4 regions of the Rhizobium sp. WYCCWR 11152 genome follow, and region 1 is predicted to be linked to each of the others. Evidence: predicted binding sites of a transcription regulator. Region 1 holds the regulator's gene; each other region holds the start of a gene.
What was found. Region 1 encodes PhoB, which activates phosphate uptake and scavenging genes when phosphate is short. Its sites were predicted from a motif close to TGTCATNNANCTGTCAT; they were not measured.
Positions count from the first base shown of each region.

Region 2: a site for PhoB is predicted at 2,209-2,225, ahead of G9X67_RS08425 (DUF1045 domain-containing protein). Genes of this name have one in related genera too.
Region 3: a site for PhoB is predicted at 1,092-1,108, ahead of G9X67_RS03435 (acid phosphatase). Genes of this name have one in related genera too.
Region 4: a site for PhoB is predicted at 2,538-2,554, ahead of ppk2 (polyphosphate kinase 2). Genes of this name have one in related genera too.

Region 1 covers NZ_JABFCP010000011.1:273,162-277,872, forward strand. The annotation lists gene argF (ornithine carbamoyltransferase) at 1-723, opposite strand, end outside; gene G9X67_RS22870 (aspartate aminotransferase family protein) at 766-1,965, opposite strand; gene G9X67_RS22875 (GcrA family cell cycle regulator) at 2,386-2,919, shown strand; gene phoB (phosphate regulon transcriptional regulator PhoB) at 3,167-3,850, opposite strand; gene phoU (phosphate signaling complex protein PhoU) at 3,983-4,696, opposite strand.
Region 2 covers NZ_JABFCP010000006.1:505,835-510,545, reverse strand. The annotation lists gene G9X67_RS08440 (response regulator) at 1-236, shown strand, start outside; gene mnmD (tRNA (5-methylaminomethyl-2-thiouridine)(34)-methyltransferase MnmD) at 251-1,009, opposite strand; gene G9X67_RS08430 (FAD-binding oxidoreductase) at 1,008-2,186, shown strand; gene G9X67_RS08425 (DUF1045 domain-containing protein) at 2,301-3,008, shown strand; gene puuE (allantoinase PuuE) at 3,123-4,046, shown strand; gene uraD (2-oxo-4-hydroxy-4-carboxy-5-ureidoimidazoline decarboxylase) at 4,046-4,546, shown strand; gene G9X67_RS08410 (HepT-like ribonuclease domain-containing protein) at 4,543-4,711, shown strand, end outside.
Region 3 covers NZ_JABFCP010000003.1:209,055-213,765, forward strand. The annotation lists gene G9X67_RS03435 (acid phosphatase) at 1-962, opposite strand, end outside; gene G9X67_RS03440 (cytochrome-c peroxidase) at 1,161-2,450, shown strand; gene G9X67_RS03445 (ArsR family transcriptional regulator) at 2,553-3,479, shown strand; gene G9X67_RS03450 (alpha-N-arabinofuranosidase) at 3,690-4,711, shown strand, end outside.
Region 4 covers NZ_JABFCP010000012.1:115,743-120,453, forward strand. The annotation lists gene G9X67_RS25990 (LysR family transcriptional regulator) at 1-501, opposite strand, end outside; gene G9X67_RS25995 (aldo/keto reductase family oxidoreductase) at 609-1,484, shown strand; gene ppk2 (polyphosphate kinase 2) at 1,600-2,514, opposite strand; gene G9X67_RS26005 (GMC family oxidoreductase) at 2,661-4,313, opposite strand; gene G9X67_RS26010 (ATP-binding cassette domain-containing protein) at 4,397-4,711, opposite strand, start outside.

The DNA.
Region 1 (4,711 bases):
AGGCTGGAAGACATTGTGACCCCGGGCCCGATGTTCCTGATTCATGGAGACCCAGGTATCGGTCACCACGCAATCGACGCCGGCGACCGCACGGTCGGCATCATGGCAGAGCATGATTTCGGCGCCCTCATTGCGGGCCCAGTTCAGATAGTGATCCTTGGGCTCGGAGCCAAGGGGTACGGCCATGTTCATGCGGTAGCCGAAACGCGCGGCACCCTCGACCAGCGAATGCAGCACATTGTTGCCGTCGCCGGTCCAGGCGATGGTCTTGCCCTTGATCGGGCCGCGGTGCTCTTCGAAGGTCATGATATCGGCCATGATCTGGCAGGGATGGGTGTCATCCGTCAGCGCATTGATCACGGGCACGGTCGCGTGCTCGGCAAGCTCCAGCATCCGGTTATGGTCGGTCGTGCGGATCATGATCGCATCGACATAGCGCGACAGCACCTTGGCGGTGTCGCCGATCGTCTCGGCGCGGCCAAGCTGCATCTCGGTGCCGGACAGGAACAGCGTTTCGCCGCCGAGCTGGCGCATGCCGACGTCGAAGGAGACACGGGTGCGCGTCGACGGCTTCTCGAAGATCATCGCCAGCATCTTGCCGGCGAGCGGCTTGTCGCCCGTGCCTGCCTTGAAGGCCTGCTTGCGGGAAAGCGCATCGTTCATGATGGTTCTGAGATCGGCTGATGTGACTGCCGAAAGATCGAGGAAGTGTTTTGGGCTCATATCGTCTTCTTACCTGTGCTGCGCCCGAAGGCGGCAATTTCTTCAAGCCGTCTTCTTGATCTTGGAAGCGCGGATGCTCTCGGCGGCGCGCTCGACGCGGGCAAGGCCCTCGCGGGCTTCCTCGGCGGTGACCACGAGCGGCGGAAGAAGGCGGATGACATTATCGCCGGCGGGCACGCCGAGCAGATGGGCGGCGCGGATCGCCTGCAGCAGTTCGGCTGAGGGAACGGCAGCCTTGATGCCGAGCAAAAGGCCCTCGCCCCTGATATCCTCGATCACATCGGGATAACGATCCTTCAGCGAGGCGAGGCCCTGCCGGAAGACAAGTGCGACGTCGCGCACCTGCTGGAGGAAGCCATCGGCAAGAATGATGTCGAGCACGGCGCTGCCGACGGCCATGGCAAGCGGATTGCCGCCATAGGTCGAGCCATGCGTGCCGGCCTTCATGCCGGAGGCGGCCTCTGATGTGGCAAGACAGGCGCCGAGCGGGAAACCGCCGCCGATGCCCTTGGCAACAGCCATGATGTCGGGGGTGACGCCCGACCATTCATGAGCGAAGAGCTTGCCGGTGCGGCCGACGCCGGTCTGGACCTCGTCGAGGATCAACAGCAGGCCGTTGTCGTCGCAGAGCTGGCGAAGCGCCTTCATGAACTCAGGCGTGGCAGGACGGACGCCGCCCTCGCCCTGCACCGGCTCGATGAGGATGGCGGCCGTCGCCTCGGTGATCGCGGCGCGGACCGCTTCGATATCGCCGAAAGCCACCTGATCGAAACCCGGCGCCTTGGGGCCGAAACCTTCGAGATATTTTTCCTGGCCGCCGGCAGCGATCGTCGCCAGCGTCCGTCCGTGGAAGGCGCCTTCGAAGGTGATGATATGGAAGCGCTCGGGATGGCCCTTGGAAAACTGATAGCGGCGCGCCGTCTTGATCGCGCATTCGAGCGCCTCGGCGCCCGAATTGGTGAAGAACACCTTATCGGCGAAGGTGGCGTCCGTCAGCCGTTTTGCCAGGCGCTCCTGGCCGGGGATCTCATAGATGTTCGACAGGTGCCAGACCTTGTCGGCCTGCTCCTTCAGCGCGCCGACCACATGCGGATTGCTGTGGCCGACGGAGGTGACGGCAACGCCGGCGCCGAAATCGAGATATCGCTCGCCAGTTTCGGTGATCAGCCATACGCCCTCGCCTCGCTCGAACCGCAGCGGGGCACGAGAATAGGTGTCATAAAGCGGCGCGGCTTCAGCCATGGCGCGATCTCCATCAAAGTTGCCGGGCAATGACTCCGGCTAAGGAAACCAGGCCCGAAAAATCAAAAATGCCGCCTTGCGGCGGCGAGTGGCACTATTTCCTTTTCGCGCTGCAATGTCAATAAAACGGCGCCCTTAGCGTATGCAGCACAGGTGTACAGCGGCATTTTCAGTCTTCAACAGGCATTATTGCAGAAATGACACGCAGGGGCAGCAAGTTGGGGAAAACTACGAATTCGATTCATCCGGATTCATGCGACTCTTGTCACGGAGTCAGGCTCACACTAGGTTAAAGATCAATTACTAGACTGCATGCGGCGGAACTAGTCACCAAAATTGATCAAGCGTTTCTTGTTTCGGAGCTCCCGGGACAACGGTGAGGGATTCTGCCATCACCAACGCAAAAGGTGGAGACAGGGCATGAACTGGACAGACGAGCGGGTCGAGAAACTCAAGAAACTTTGGGCCGAAGGACTGAGCGCCAGCCAGATCGCTGCGCAGCTTGGCGGGGTCAGCCGAAACGCGGTCATCGGCAAAGTGCACCGGCTGTGCCTTCCCGGCCGTGCCAAGGCCGGCGGCACCAATACCGCGGCGCGAACGCCGAAGCGCAATACATCGGCGCCGCGCGCGCCGAACTTCGCCTCCCGGATCACGACCCGCACCGTCACCCGCCAGCAGGGCGCGACGATGCTGAAGGAAGAGATCGAGATCGAAACGATCGAGGAAATGGAATACGTGCCGCGAGGCAATGTGGTGGTGCCGATTTCGCGCCGCCTCGGCCTGACGGAACTAACCGAGCGCACCTGCAAATGGCCGGTCGGCGATCCGCTGAAGGACGACTTCCATTTCTGCGGCTGCGAGTCCCCCGACAATTCGCCCTATTGCGGCTATCACCAGAAGCTTGCCTACCAGCCGGTGAACGAACGCCGCAGGGCAGCAGCGCGGGCCAGTTGAGCGCGGGCAACCATCGTTAGAATGCAGAAAGCGGGCCGATTGGCCCGTTTTTTTATGCGCGGATGGAAGCTCAGGCTTCCCTCCGTTATGCTCGGCCTTGTGCCGAGCATCTGATCACCCCAATGACTTGAGGGTAAAACCTTTATTTTCAAATACTTAATTTAGCGAGCGCAGATCCTCGGCACAAGGCCGAGGATGACGTCGCGGGTTTTGCCAGGGCTTTGTCAGCAGGCTCAGATGGAAGCCCTCAGGCTTCCATCGAATAACCGGCGCCGCGGACGGTGCGGATGACGTCCTGCATGTTGGAGAAATTCAGCGCCTTGCGCAGGCGGCCGACATGGACGTCGACGGTGCGCTCGTCGACATAGATATCGTGGCCCCAGACGCCATCCAACAGCTGCGAGCGGGAGAAGACCCGGCCCGGCGACGACATCAGGAATTCCAGCAGGCGGAATTCGGTGGGGCCGAGGCGGACTTCGCGGGTCTTGCGATGGACGCGATGGGTCTCGCGGTCGAGCTCGATGTCACCGCATTTCAGCACCGTCGACAGCACCTCGGGGCGGGCGCGGCGCAGCATCGCCTTGACGCGGGCAACGAGCTCGGGGGTCGAGAAGGGCTTGACGACATAATCGTCGGCGCCCGTCGACAATCCACGGACACGCTCGCTCTCCTCGCCGCGCGCCGTCAGCATGATGATCGGCAGGCGCTCGGTTTCCGGCCGCATGCGCAGGCGCCGGCAGAGCTCGATGCCGGAAACGCCGGGCAGCATCCAATCGAGGATGAGAAGATCGGGCGTGCGCTCCTGGAGCCGCATTTCGGCTTCATCGCCACGAAGGATGGTATCGACCTCGAAGCCTTCCGCTTCGAGATTGTAGCGAAGAAGCACGCTGAGGGCTTCCTCGTCTTCAACAACTGCAACTCTCGGGATCATGCGTGTCGGTCTCCTCGCGCATGATCCTTAAACCAGGGTGATTTAAGCAGTGCATCCTGCGCAAATTCAAAAATTGGCTGCGACCTCTTTGCGCGCCCGGACGGGCGCGCACGCAATTGACTGTGCGGGCGGTTATTCGGTGACCGCGCCGACGGTGTTGGCGCTGTCATCCTTCGGACGATCACCTTCCGGCTGCGCGCCTGTCGCCATGTAAAAGATCGTCTCGGCGATGTTGGTGGCATGGTCGCCGATGCGCTCGATGTTCTTGGCGCAGAAGAGAAGATGCGTGCAGCTGGTGATGTTGCGCGGATCTTCCATCATGTAGGTCAGGAGTTCGCGGAACAGCGAGGTGTACATCGCGTCGATCTCGTTGTCGCGTTCACGGATCGCATTCGCCTTGTCGGCTGAACGATTGGTGTAGACATCGAGCACTTCCTTGAGCTGGACGAGCGCCAGCTCGGACAGATGCTCGAGGCCGCGGGCAAGCTTGCGGGGAACGCCGGTGCTTTGGACGGCGATGACGCGCTTGGCGGTGTTCTTGCCGAGGTCGCCGACGCGTTCGAGATCGGCGGCGATGCGGATCGAACCCATGATTTCACGCAGGTCCGAGGCCATCGGCTGACGGCGGGCGATCGTGACGATCGCCTTGTCGCCGATTTCGCGTTCGGCGTGATCGAGGATCACATCGTCCGAGATGACCTTCTGCGCCAGCGCCGTATCGCCGTTGACGAGGGCGCGCACGGATTCGCCGACCATCTGCTCGGCCAGGCCGCCCATTTCGGAAATCCGCCTGGACAGGAACTTCAGATCATCATCGTAGGCAGAAAAAATATGTGTCGATGCCATGGGGCTTTATCCTCG
Region 2 (4,711 bases), on a different contig from region 1:
CCGTCATGAACGGCCATCAAGCCACCCAGACGATCCGCGAACGCGAAAAGGGGCAGGGGCACCGGGTGCCGATCATCGGCGTTACCGCCCATGCGCTCGAAAGCGACCGCGAACTCTGTCTCGATGCCGGCATGGACGACTACATGTCGAAGCCGATCAGCCCCGAACTGCTCGAGGAAAAAATCCGCCAGTGGCTCGGAACGAGCGAGCAACTGCCGGAGCGCACCAGCTACTGATCTCCGGATAATTTTTATGAACGGCGATGGTTAGTGGGTAGCGCTTCAGCGCCCAATATTTTTACGCCGCAGAGCATTTCGCGCTTGCCGGCAAAGCCCTTGCGGCGCTCAACGGCAAAACCTGCGGCGATGAGGTTACGGCGCACGAAGCCGGCCGCCGCATAGGTGGCGAAGGTGCCACCGGCTGCGCTTTTCTCGCAGACGAGCCGCATCAGTTGCTCCGACCACATATCGCTGTTGCGCGACGGGGCGAAGCCGTCGAGATACCAGGCGTCGAAGCCTTCTTCGGCTGCCGCGACGCCGTCCAAGGCATGACCGCAGACCACGCTGAGCCTCGTCTGGGCATCGAGATCGAGCTCAACGATGCCATCAGGCGCTTGCGGCCACGCCGCTGTCAGCGCTTCGCGTTCGGCATCGATCTCCGGCCAGTGCGACAGCGCCCGGCCGATTTCTTCGCCGCGCATCGGGTGGAGTTCGAAGGAGATGAAATGCAGGTGCTGGCCGTCTGCACGGTGGAGTTTCCATTGCCGCCAGGTCTCGGCGAAGTTCAGGCCGGTTCCGAAGCCGAGTTCTCCGATCAGGAATGCCTGCCGCCCGTTCCAGCGCTCCGGCAGGCCGTTGCCGGCGAGAAAAACATGGCCGCATTCCAGCCGCCCGTCGGTCTGGCAATAAAAATGATCGCCAAATGCGGTGGAATAGGGCATATCGCCGTCGCGCCATTCGAGCGGCTGCGGCGCGCCCGCGCCAATCTGATCGGGGTTCACGTCTGTCATGGAAAAAGCCGATAGTCCTCAGCCGGTCTCAGGTCAATCGTCCTCAGAATTGCTGATCGTCGGCGGCGGCATCATGGGTCTCTGGGCGGCCGTCCATGCCGAGCGCCGGGGCATCCGGACTCTTGTCAGTGACGCAGGCAGATTGGGCGAAGGTGCAAGCGGCGGCCTGCTGGGCGCGCTGATGTCGCATATGCCGGACCGGTGGTCGGAGAAGAAGCAGTTCCAGTTCGATGCGCTGGTCTCGCTCGAAACCGAGATCGCCGCGCTCGAAGCCGAGACCGGACTTTCTGCCGGCTACCGCCGTTCCGGACGGCTGATCCCGCTGCCGAAGCCCCATCTCAACACAATAGCGCGCGGCCATTTCGAGGACGCCGAACGCCATTGGCGGGCGGGCGAACGTCGCTTCCACTGGCATGTGGTCGACGGGCCTGATGTAGACGGTTGGATCGAGGCGTCTGCCGGCGAGAGCGGCTTCGTGCATGACACGCTCGCCGCCCGCGTTGCTCCCCGCTTGCTGGTCGCAGCGCTCATCGCCTTCCTGCGGCGGGCAAAGCATGTTCGCATCCTGGAGCATGCGACGGTTGCCGGCCTCGATCCCGATTGCGGTACGGCCGAAATCAACGGCGAAACCATTGTTTTCAGTCACTGCATCCTGGCTGCCGGCCATCAGTCCTTTCCGTTGTTGCAAGGTCTGACGCCGGGGCTGAAACAACCGCTCGGCCAGCCGGTCAAGGGGCAGGCGGCATTATTGAAAGCCGATATCGACCCGGCGCTGCCGACGATCTTCCTCGACGGGCTCTATGTCGTCGCGCATGAGGGCGGGCACGCGGCAATCGGAAGCACCAGCGAGAACCGCTTTGACGATCCTACATCCACCGACGTCCAGCTCGACGTGCTGATCGAGGCGGCACGGGGCATCGTACCGACGCTTCGCGACGCCCCTGTTATCGAGCGCTGGGCCGGGCTTCGCCCGAAGGCGATCGATCGGGATCCGATGATCGGCCGCCATCCCGACCACCGGCGCCTGATCGCGCTGACCGGCGGCTTCAAGGTCAGCTTCGGCCTCGCCCACCGGCTGGCGGAGGCGGCGATATGTATCGCAGGCGATACAGACTGCGGATTTTTGCTGCCGGAAAGCTTCGCAATTTCAAGCCACATCGCGGCGGCTTCACGTTAAACGTGAATTAGACGCCGCTGCGTTTCGTTATTCTGTCATGCAAATCACCTATCTGCTTGCGCATCGACAGCGCCGGATCTGAACGGTGCTCACTTCCTTGATGGAGGAAATTGCATGCGCTATGCCATTTGCTTCACGCCTCCGGCGAGCGACCCGTTGTCGCTCGTGGCCGCCAATTGGCTTGGCCGAAACGTGTTTTCGGGCGATATGATGGAGCCTCCGGCAGTTCGTGGCCTCGGTATTCACGAGATCGCCTTCCATACCGCCGTGCCGCGGCGCTACGGCTTTCACGGTGTTTTGAAGGCGCCCTTTCATCTGTCCCACGACATGCCCGAATCGCAACTCCTGCGCGATCTGATGCGTTTTTCCGGGACCTTCGTTCCCTTTCAGATTCCGCGTATCGAAGTCGCCCGGCTCGGCAATTTCTACAGCCTGCTGCCGAGCACTCCCTGCGAGCAGATCCAGTATCTCGCCTCGGCGATCGTGCAGGAATTCGATCGTTTTCGCGCACCGCTCAGCGAGGCCGAGATCGAACGCAGCGATCCGGACGGGCTGTCGGCGACGCAATTTTCCAATCTGCATCGCTGGGGCAATCCCTATGTGATGGAGGAGTTCCGCTTCCATATGCCTGTGACGGGCCCCGTCAACGCGATCGACATGCCGCGCATCGAGCCGGTGTTGCGGACGATCTTCGAGCCTGTCCTCTGCGAACCTGTAATGGTTTCCAACGTTGCCCTGATGATCGAAGAGGGCACTGGCGGTCCTTTCCGCGTTCACTCGCTGCATCCGATGGGCAAGGTCAGCGCGCGCAAAATCGCTTGAATCTGCTGATGAGCTAAAGGCTTGTGCTGTAAACGCAAATCCGGCCGAGCAGTTTCCGTCTCGACATTCCGGCTGCGGATGCTACCGTTCCCCGTCTTTTCAGAAGGTGATTTGATGGTATCCGAGACTTATCCGCGCAATCTCGTCGGTTACGGGCGTCTGACGCCCGATCCGAAATGGCCGGACGAGGCACGCGTCGCCGTGCAGTTCGTCGTCAACTACGAGGAGGGCGGCGAAAGCTCGATCCTCGACGGAGATCCGGCTTCCGAAAACCTGCTGTCGGAGATCGTCGGTGCGGCCGCCTGGCCAGGGCAGCGCAACCTCAACATGGAATCGATCTATGAGTATGGTTCGCGTGCCGGCTTCTGGCGGCTCTGGCGAATGTTCACCGATCTCAAGGTGCAGGCGACCGTCTACGGCGTAACGCTGGCGATGGCCCGCAACCCCGAGGCCGTCGCTGCGATGAAGGAGGCCGGCTGGGAGATCGCCAGCCACGGTTACCGCTGGCTGGAATATAAGGATTTTCCGGAAGATCTGGAGCGCAAGCATATCCTCGAAGCCGTGCGCCTGCACACCGAGCTTACCGGCGAGCGGCCCTACGGCATGTATCAGGGCAAGCCTTCCGACAATACGCTTCGGCTGGTGCAGGAGGAGGGCGGTTTCCTCTATTCCTCCGATTCCTATGCCGATGACCTGCCTTACTGGGTGAAGGGCGTCGACGGGAAACCCTTCCTGATCATCCCCTATACGCTCGAAACCAACGACATGCGTTTTGCGACGCCGCAGGGCTTCAATGCCGGCGATCAGTTCTTCACCTATCTGAAGGACGCTTTCGACACGCTTTATGAGGAAGGCAAGGCGGGCAGCCCGAAGATGATGTCGGTCGGATTGCATTGCCGCCTCGTCGGACGTCCCGGCCGGGCGGCAGCGCTGAAGCGCTTCATCGAATATGTGCTGAAGCATGACAAGGTCTGGATTCCGCGCCGCATCGAGATCGCCGAGCATTGGCACAAGCATCATCAGCCGGAAGCGCTCTGATGATGTCGCGCGAGGATTTCGTCTCCCGCTTCGGCGGCGTCTTTGAACATTCGCCTTTCATCGCCGAGCGCGCCTATGACGCCGGCCAGGTGCCGGAGCCGCTGACGGCGGCCGGCGTGCATGCGTCGCTAACCGCTGTCTTCCAGGCGGCAAGCCCGCAGGAGCGCCTCGGCGTGCTCAGCGCCCATCCTGACCTTGCCGGGCGCCTCGCGATAGCGGGCGAACTCACCGAAGACAGCCGGAAGGAGCAATCCGGCGCCGGTCTCGACCGCCTGACCCCGGCCGAACATGCCCGCTTCACCGAACTCAATTCGGCCTATGTCGAAAAATTCGGCTTTCCCTTCATCATTGCGGTCAAGGGGCTCGGCAAGGACGATATCCTGTCGGCCTTCGAAACACGGATCGGCAATGGCAGGGACGAAGAATTTGCGACCGCGACGGCGCAAGTCGAGCGGATCGCGCTGCTGCGCCTGACGACGATGCTGCCGGAGGCTGAATGAACGAGCGGCGCGCGATCGACTATCTCAATGAGATGTATGAGGCGGCATCCGAAGCGCTGTCTTTCGTCGGCGGAATGGATGGGGCGGCGTTCGCCGGGGACAAGCTCACTTTCAAGGCGGTTACCTTTTGCCACTTCACCATCGGTGCCGCGGCATCCCGCTTGC
Region 3 (4,711 bases), on a different contig from region 1:
TCAAGGGCTGCCTGCCAGGCGCCGCTATACCAAGCCCAGCTGACGCCCTTCAGCGACATGAGGTCGCCGATGGTGATTTCATGCTGCGGCGGCAGCGTCGTCGCGGCCGCGGGATCGGCATAGGCCGGATCGCCGTCCTTGGCCGGCGGATTGGCGCTCGGCTGGTAGGGCGGCTGCATGGTGTTGACGGCGTAGAAGTCAGGCGTCAGCGTGCCGTCGGAAACGAATTTCGGTACGCCCTCCAGCGCCGACTTCGGGGCGTTCTCCGCCACGGTCAACGAGGTGCCGTCCGCATCGACCTTGGCGATAGTCGGCTTGGCCGGGCTCTTGTCGGCATCCGGATAATAAGGCGTGCAGGCGCAGACCAGTGCGAAATGGTTGAGGAACGAACCGCCGAAGGCACCCTGGAAGAAATTGTCGGCAATGACGTATTTCTTGGCGACCTGCCACATCGGCAGGATGGAGCCGTCGTAATGGCCCATGACCAGGCTGCCGGAATCGGCCCAGGCGACGAACTTGTCGTTCTTGCCGCCGTCGATCTGCATCTGCTCCTGGTAGAAGCGATGCCAGAGGTCGCGGGTGATGACCGAAGGCGCCTCTGCGAAACCCTTCGGATCGTCGATCGCGAAGGAGGCGTTGGCGAGATGGGCCGACTGCACCTCGGTGACGGCAGGCGAGACACCCTTGGCGGTGAGGCCGCCCCAGGCCGGCGGCAGTTCGGCGAGCGGTTGGCCGTCGCGGTCGAGCTGGCGTGCGCGATCGGCGGTCGCGTTCGAGAGCCCGTCGGCGCCGGGAAAGCTGCCGTAGAGATTATCGAAGCTGCGATTCTCGGCATAGATGACGACGACATTGTCGATCTTGTCGTAACCGGCCGGCGCCGCATGGGCTGCCGTCGACACCGCAAGCGGCGCGATGGCCGATCCGGCGAGACAGATCGAATGGAGGAGTTTCAGTCTTTTCACGGGGGTACCTCATGGCTAGGGGGCGTTGGCTAGAGGGAGCGAAGAACGCTCGGGGGGCGTTTGGACGCTATTCCGGCCGTCTATCAACTTTGTGACATCAGGGGTTGCCGTGATGCCGCAGGGAATAGCCGTCATCAATTTGTTGCAACGAGGTTCGATCATGGAGGAAACCAGTCTTAAGCTATTGGAATCCTTATCATGACAATCAAGACCATCTGGCTTGTGCGGTCCGGCGTGGCGGTGAGCATGGGTGCCGTAGCGCTCTGTCTTGCCATTCTTCCCCTGCGGCAAAGCAGCGCGGCGACCGCCTCCGGCGTACATCCAGGACCGATGTCGCGCACGGAAGCCTTCGCCCGGGCCGAAACGCTCACCGCGCTCGGCCGCAAGATATTCTCAGATACCTCGCTGTCAGCCTCGGGACTTCAGGCCTGCGCGTCCTGCCATGATCCGGCTCACGCCTTCGGCCCGGCGTCGGCCATGCCGGTGGAAATGGGCGGCAAACATCGGGACCAGCCGGGCCTGCGCGCCGTTCCGACGCTGCGATATCTGCAATCGGTACCTGCTTTCACCGAGCACTATTACGATTCCGAGGACGAGGGCGACGAAAGTGTCGACAATGGCCCGACGGGCGGCCTGACCTGGGACGGCCGGGTCGATCACGGCGCCGATCAGGCAAAAATCCCGCTGCTCTCGCCTTTCGAGATGGGCAACAGGGATGCGGCCGAGGTGGTGGCGAAGCTGCAGAAGGCCGCCTATGCCGACGACATCAAGGCAGCATTCGGCGAGACGGTGTTCGACAATCCGCAAGATGCCTTCGATGCCGTCGCCGAAGCGCTCGCCACCTTCGAACAAAGTGGCCCGGATTTCTATCCCTATTCCAGCCGCTACGACACCTTTCTCGCCGGCAAGGCAACGCTGACGGCGCAGGAGCTGCACGGACGACAACTGTTCGAGGATCCCGCCAAAGGCAATTGTTCGAGCTGTCACTTAAGCGAACCCGCCAAAGACGGCGAGCCGCCGCAATTTTCCGATTTCGGCTTTCTCGGGCTCGCCGCACCCCGCAACATGGCGATCCCGGCCAACAACGACCCTGGATATCACGATCTCGGTCTTTGCGGCCCGCAACGCACCGACTTTGCCGGACGCAGCGACTATTGCGGCCTGTTCCGCACCCCGACGCTGCGCAATGTCGCGCTGAAGCAGAGCTTCTTCCACAATGGCTATTTCCACTCGCTGCGCGACGTCGTCTCCTTCTACGCGACGCGCGACAGTGATCCCGGCCGTTGGTATCCGAAAAATTCAGACGGCGCGGTTCGCAAATATGACGACCTGCCGCAGGCCTATTGGGACAATCTCAACCAGGATCCGCCTTTCGGCAGGAAGCCGGGCGACGCGCCCGCCCTCACCGATCCCGAGATCGACGACATCGTCGCTTTCCTCGGAACCCTGACCGATGCCGATCTGCAGCCTGAGGCGACCGGGCATTAGGAATGACGTCTTTCTCAACAATAACAATCAAACCGTCGAAGCATTCCCACTTGATGTATCATAATTTCCGATATACATCATTCCATCGGAAATACTGGGGGAATGATGGAACGTTCGTTTTTGACGATTGCCGCCGGCGAGAATAATGATGCGATACGCGCGCTTTCGGCGCCGGCGCGGCTCGAGATGCTCAAGCTGCTCTGCGCCAAAGGGCCGATGAATATCAACGATATCGCGCGTGCTCTTTCGCTGCCTCAATCGACCGTCGCCACCGGGATCCAGATTTTGGAAGACGCCCGGCTTGTCGATTCCCAGCTGACGAAGGCCCGCAAGGGAAACCAGAAGATCTGCTCGGCGATCTACAGCGAAATTCTGATCAGCTTTGAGGAAAGTGCGGCCCAAAGGGCCAACAATATTATCGAAGTCGAGATGCCGGTCGGGCTCTACACCAGCTGTGACGTGCATGCGCCATGCGGTCTTTGCTCCACTGAGAGCGTCATCGGCCCCCTTGATGTTCCCGACTATTTCCTCGATCCGCAGCGCATGCAGGCCGGGCTCGTCTGGTTCGGCAGGGGCTATGTGGAATATAAATTCCCCAACAACGCCAAGGTGTTGAACAAGGATATCCGCGCCATAGAGTTTTCGCTGGAGCTGTCGTCCGAGGTGCCGGGCACCAATCCGGACTGGCCCTCTGATATAACCCTCTGGGTCAATGGAATGGCGATCGGCACCTGGACGTCGCCCGGCGATTATGGCGACAAGCGCGGCGCCTTCACGCCGGCATGGTGGAAGCTTGAGGGCTCGCAATATGGTATGATGAAGACCTGGCGCATCTCCACGCGCGGAACCTTCATCGACGGTGTCGCCGCCTCGAATGTCACGCTCAGCGATCTCGCACTTACGCAGCACTCCTCCATCCGGCTCCGGGTCGGCATCGCGGAGAATGCCGGCCATACCGGCGGCGTCAACATATTCGGCCGCGGCTTCGGAAATCACGGACGCGATATCATCATGCGGCTGCACGTCTGAAAATTCGAAATCGGAAATCTTGATTTAAATATCGCGATTCTTTCCAGTTTCGACCGCCGAGAAAGTCGCCCAAGCAACTGGAAAACAATAATTTTTTCTGAAATCCATATTAGTATGATTAAAGTCGCAACTTGGTTGACAGAACAACATTCCTGATATCAAGTTAGAGGCAAGAAAACAAAATTTCTGATATATAAACGGGAGGATCCGTTGAAGACGAACGTTGTGGTTCACCGCGATTTCCGCATCGCGACCATTGATTCCAGGCTCTACAGTTCATTTCTCGAGCATCTCGGCAGGGCGATCTACGGGGGCATTTATGAGCCCGGACACCCGACCGCCGATGAGGACGGATTCCGGCAGGATGTGCTTGATCTGGTCCGTGATCTTGACACGCCATACTGCCGCTATCCCGGCGGCAACTTCGTCTCGGCCTATAATTGGGAAGACGGCGTCGGCCCCCGTGAGGAACGCCCAGTTCGCCTCGACCTTGCCTGGCGCACCCGCGAAGCCAACCAGATCGGCGTCAATGAATTCGTCGACTGGTGCAAGAAGGCGAATACCAAGCCGATGCTTGCCGTCAATCTCGGATCACGCGGCCTGGATGCCGCCCGCAATTTCCTCGAATATTGCAATCATCCGGGCGGCACCTACTGGTCGGATCTGCGCCGCAAGCACGGCTGGTCCAATCCGCACGATGTCAAATTGTGGTGCCTCGGCAACGAGATGGATGGTCCCTGGCAGGTCGGCCACAAGTCGGCCTATGAATATGGCCGGCTGGCGGATGAGACGGCGAAGGCCATGCGCGGCTTCGACAAGTCGCTCGAACTTGTGGTCTGCGGCTCGTCCAATTCCGACATGAAGACCTATCCCGAGTGGGAGGCTCAGGTTCTCGAACAGTGCTATGACAGCGCCGACCATATCTCGCTGCATATGTATTTTGCCAACCGCGAGAAAAACACGCTCAACTATCTCGCCCGCGCGACGAAGCTCGACCGCTACATCACCACGATCGGCGGCGTGATCGACTACATCAAGGCGAAAAAGCGCTCGAAGAAGACGATCGGCATTTCCTTCGACGAATGGAATGTCTGGTATCATTCCAACCAGCAGGACAAGGAGATCCTGGCGCGCGACGAATGGCCGGATGCGCCGCATCTCCTGGAAGACATCTATAATTTCGAGGACGTGCTGCAGGTCGGCGGCATCCTCAACACCTTCATCCGCCGTTC
Region 4 (4,711 bases), on a different contig from region 1:
GGCAAAGCGCTGGACGCGTGGCCCGATCGGTATCGCGATCATATCCTGCTCCAACCGCTCGTCATAGCGGATGCCGGCGTCGCAGCCGGCCGCGATCACGTCCACAAAGCTCTCGTCGGTGACCACCTCCAGCCGAATATCGGGATAGGCGGCGAGGAACGGCGGAACGATGGCGGGCAGCACCAGCCGCGCCGCGCTGACCGGCACATTGAGGCGCAAGGCACCGGCCGGCCTGTCGCGAAATCCGTTGACAACGTCGAGGGCAGACTCCACCTCGCTCAAAGCAGGGCCGAGCCGCTCCAGCAGGCCCTTGCCTGCTTCGGTTGGGACGACGCTGCGTGTCGTCCGGTTGAGCAGCCTGACGCCGAGCTGGGCCTCCAGGCGGCGCACCGCTTCGCTGAGGAAGGAGGCGCTGCTGCCACTGACGCGCGCGCCCTCGCGGAAACCCCCGGCACGGGCCACGGCAACAAAGGCATTGAGATCGCCCAGATCTGCTTTCATTGTTCGCCACTCCGCACAGCCCGTGCGGATTATAGCCAATTTTCACGCGCGCCGACAATGCTTATCTTGGGCCTATCTTGGCGTCATCTCTTGAAAGGAATTAGATCATGTCAACTATCGATCAGTCCGGCACGTTCAACCTCGGCGGCCGTAGCGTGAAGCGGCTTGGCTATGGCGCCATGCAGCTTGCCGGGCCTGGCGTGTTTGGTCCGCCCAAGGATCATGGCGCGGCACTGGCCGTGCTGCGAGAGGCGGTCTCGAGCGGCGTAAACCACATCGACACCAGCGACTTCTATGGCCCGCACGTCACCAACCGGATCATTCGTGAAGCGCTGCATCCCTATCGCAACGATCTCACTATCGTCACCAAGATTGGCGCCCGGCGCGGCACGGACGGATCGTGGATGCCGGCCTTCTCGCGTGAAGAACTGACCGCGGCAGTGCACGACAATCTCCGCAATCTCGGCCTCGATGTGCTTGATGTCGTCAATCTCAGGATCATGTTCGACGTGCACGGCCCGGCCGAAGGGTCGATCGAAGCGCCACTGACGGTCCTTGCCGATCTCCAGCGGCAAGGCCTGGTCCGTCACATCGGGCTGAGCAACGTCACATCGAGGCAGATCACTGAGGGGCGTGGGATCACCGAGATCGTCTGCGTGCAGAACCAGTACAATCTGGCGCACCGGGCGGACGATGCCCTGATCGACGATCTCGCGCGCGACGGCATTGCCTATGTGCCGTTCTTCCCGCTCGGCGGGTTCAGCCCGCTGCAGTCTTCCACCCTGTCCGATGTCGCCGCACGCCTCAACGCCACGCCTATGCAGGTGGCGCTCGCCTGGCTGCTGCGTCGCGCGGAAAACATCCTGCTGATCCCCGGCACCTCTTCCGTTGGCCATCTCAGGGAGAACCTCGCCGCCGCCGCGCTCGTGCTGCCGAATGACGCTGTCTCGGAATTGAACCGCATGGCTGATGTCGCCGCTTAACGGCATCCGATGGCTGCAAACGATCCGATCGCTCCGCCACGCTCTCGCATGGCGGAGCGAAGCCATACGGCTCCCGCTATTTCCTCAACGCCGCCGACCCGTTGCGGCTATGCTTTCAATAGCGCTCCGGCACATACATTTCAGGCGGAACCGGCGCCCTGTTATAATCGGCGTTACGGATACGGTCCGGCAACTGGATCTCCGGTTTCGGAACATCCTCGTAAGGGATCTGCTCGAGAAGATGGGCAATGCAGTTCAACCGCGCCCGTTTCTTGTCCACGGCCTGAACCACCCACCAAGGCGCATCGGGGCTGTGCGTACGCGCCAGCATTTCTTCCTTGGCTTTGGTGTATTCCTCCCAATGGACACGGCTTTCCATATCCATCGGTGACAGCTTCCATTGCTTCAGTGGATCGTGGATACGCATGTTGAAGCGGAATTCCTGCTCCTCATCGGTGATCGAAAACCAGTATTTGATCAGCACGATTCCGGAGCGGACCAGCATGCGTTCGAATTCGGGCACCGAGCGGAAGAACTCCTCGAGTTCATCAGGAGTGCAGAACCCCATCACGCGCTCGACACCGGCGCGATTGTACCAGCTTCGGTCGAAGAGCACGATCTCGCCACCGGTCGGAAGATGTGGGACATAACGCTGAAAATACCATTGATGGCGTTCGCGCTCGGTCGGGGCGGGCAGCGCGACCGTCCGGCAAACGCGCGGATTGAGCCGCTGGGTCACGCGCTTGATCGCGCCTCCCTTGCCGGCCGAATCCCGGCCTTCAAACAGCACCACCACCTTCAGCTTCTTATGCTGAACCCAATCCTGCAGCCGCACCAACTCGTGCTGCAACCGGAAAAGCTCCCGGAAGTAGATCTTTCGCTCGAGCGTCTGCTCCGCCGGTTCCGACATTCCTTCGGCGACCAGATCGTCGAGCCGGTCTTCCTCCATCTGCATTTCCAGCTCTTCATCGAAGCTGTCGGCGATTTCGGCCTTTATACGGCTGAGTTGGTCCTGAGGTGTTTGAGTCATAGGCTTTTCCTTCCTGCCTTTTTTTGACAGGAGCATGTCACTGCGAAGTTTGTGTGACGGTTCGGTTAGCCGAAGCTGGAACAGCGACTTCCCGATCCCTTAAGCCGATGATTGACGTCGAATGCGCTTCAGCCGCCGAGGCGCGGCTATAGCTGTCCCGTCCGGTACCGGTCGACAAGATTCCGGCAGGCGCGGATCGTCAGGGCCATGACGGTGAGCGTGGTGCCGGCGATGCCGCTGCCGGGGAAGGCGCTGGCGTCGGTGACGATGAGGTTCGGGGCATCCCAGACCTGGTTGTAGGGGTTGAGCACAGAAGCTTGCCGGGTTTCTCCCATACGCGCGCCGCCCGTCTCATGGATTGCCGCGCCCATGCACATGGTCTTGCGGAACCATTTGCGGAACATGAAGCGGCTGAAGGCACCGGCGTCGGGAAAGGCGCCCTTGCCCATCTCCTTGAGGCCGGTGGGCGAGCCGATGAATTCGAGGTCGCCGCCAATCTCCTTGATCATGGCGATCAGAGTCTCCTCCTGCCTTTTGAGCAGCGCCTGCTCCTCCTGTTGCATGACGCAGCGGATATGCGGCACGGGAATGTTCCAGGCATCCCTACGCCTGACGTCGAGCGTGATGCGGTTGTCGGCATAGGGCAGCATACGGCCGAAGCCGAAAAAGGCGAGACGCGCATCTCTGTCCTCGGAGACTGGCGCGCGGCCGACGCTTCCCTGGTAGTCGAAATCACCGCGGGCAACGTCGCCCGCGCCGAAGCGGGGAATGAAGATCCCGCCCGACGGATTGTAGAACGGGTCGGTCGGGGCGGACTCGTCCGCCGCCCAGCCCTTCGCCTTCGAAAAGGAGCCGAAAGCAAGGCACGGAAGCTGGTCCATGAAATAGCGTCCGAGCGCGCCAGAGCTGTTGCCGAGTCCACCCGGATGTTTCGCCGAAGCCGAATTCAGGAGCAGCCGCACGCTTTCGATCGGCGAGGCCGAAAGCACCAATGTCGCGGCGCGGGCGGTCGATACCTCGCCGGTGTTGCGATCGATGAACTCAGCGCCGGTGGCGCGGCCGGTTTTCTCATCCGTGGTGATACGACGAACGACGGCGTCGTAACGGACTGTCAGCTGGCCGGTGGCCTGAGCGTCTCGCAGCGGTCGCGGCATGCGGTCGGCGTCCGGCGCGATGTAGCGCCAGGAGACGACGTGCCTTTCCAGCCAGCGGCTTTCGACCGCCTGCTTGAAGATCTGTTCGGCGGGCGTCAGGCTTGCCGGTTTTGCATAGACGCCGTCCGGCAGCGTGGCGACGTTGTCCCTATTGCCGTAGAGGCCGAGATAGGCTTCGACCTCGTCGTAGAAAGGCGCCAGCTCGTCATAGGAGACCGGCCAGTCCACGCCCTTTCCGGCGCGTGAGCGGATCTTGAAATCGTCATCGGTCCAGCGCAGCAGCACCCGGCCGAAACTGTGAAGGCGCCCGCCGCCCTGGCGGCCGCGGATCCAGAGGAAGGGCTCGCCCTTCGGCGTCGTATAGGGGTTCTTGCGGTCGTTGACGAAGAAGTGGCTGAAGCGCTCGGTAAAAAACGCCGCGCGCGCCTGGATCGGCTGGCCCTTGAGTGTGGCCCGCGCACGCTCCCAGATATTGATGCTGCTTGCCGGCGCCTTCTTGCGCGCCGGGTCGAAATCCCTGGGTCCAACGGCGGGCCCAGCCTCGAGCAGCAGCACCGACAGCCCTTGGGCCGTCAGTTCTTTTACCGCAAAGGAACCCGCTGCGCCGGAGCCGATCACCAGCGCATCATAGACGATCTCAGACATGTCTTTTCAAATCCTGTCCTGGAGCAATCCTCAAAACGGCGCGAAACGCACCCGGAGTTGCGGGAAAACAAAGGGATGGTGCGTCACAGCCGCGATCCGTCAGCGCCGAAGAGGGACGCCTTGGCGATATCGAGCCCGGGAGCCAGAGCATCGCCGGGCTCAAGGGTTACGTCGCCCATCAGCCGGAGCGAGAGACTTTGGTCCGCCCAGTCGAACCAGACAACGGCGTCCGAACCCATCGGCTCGACGACGGCGACGCGGCCGGGAATGGTGGGCAGGCCGCTCGTGGACCCATCGAGCACAAGATGTTCCGGGCGAAAGCCGAGTGTAGCAGGTCCTTCCGCTGCGTCTGCTCTAAAGGAATAACCGGAGAGATCGACAGTGAGCTCCTTGCTCCG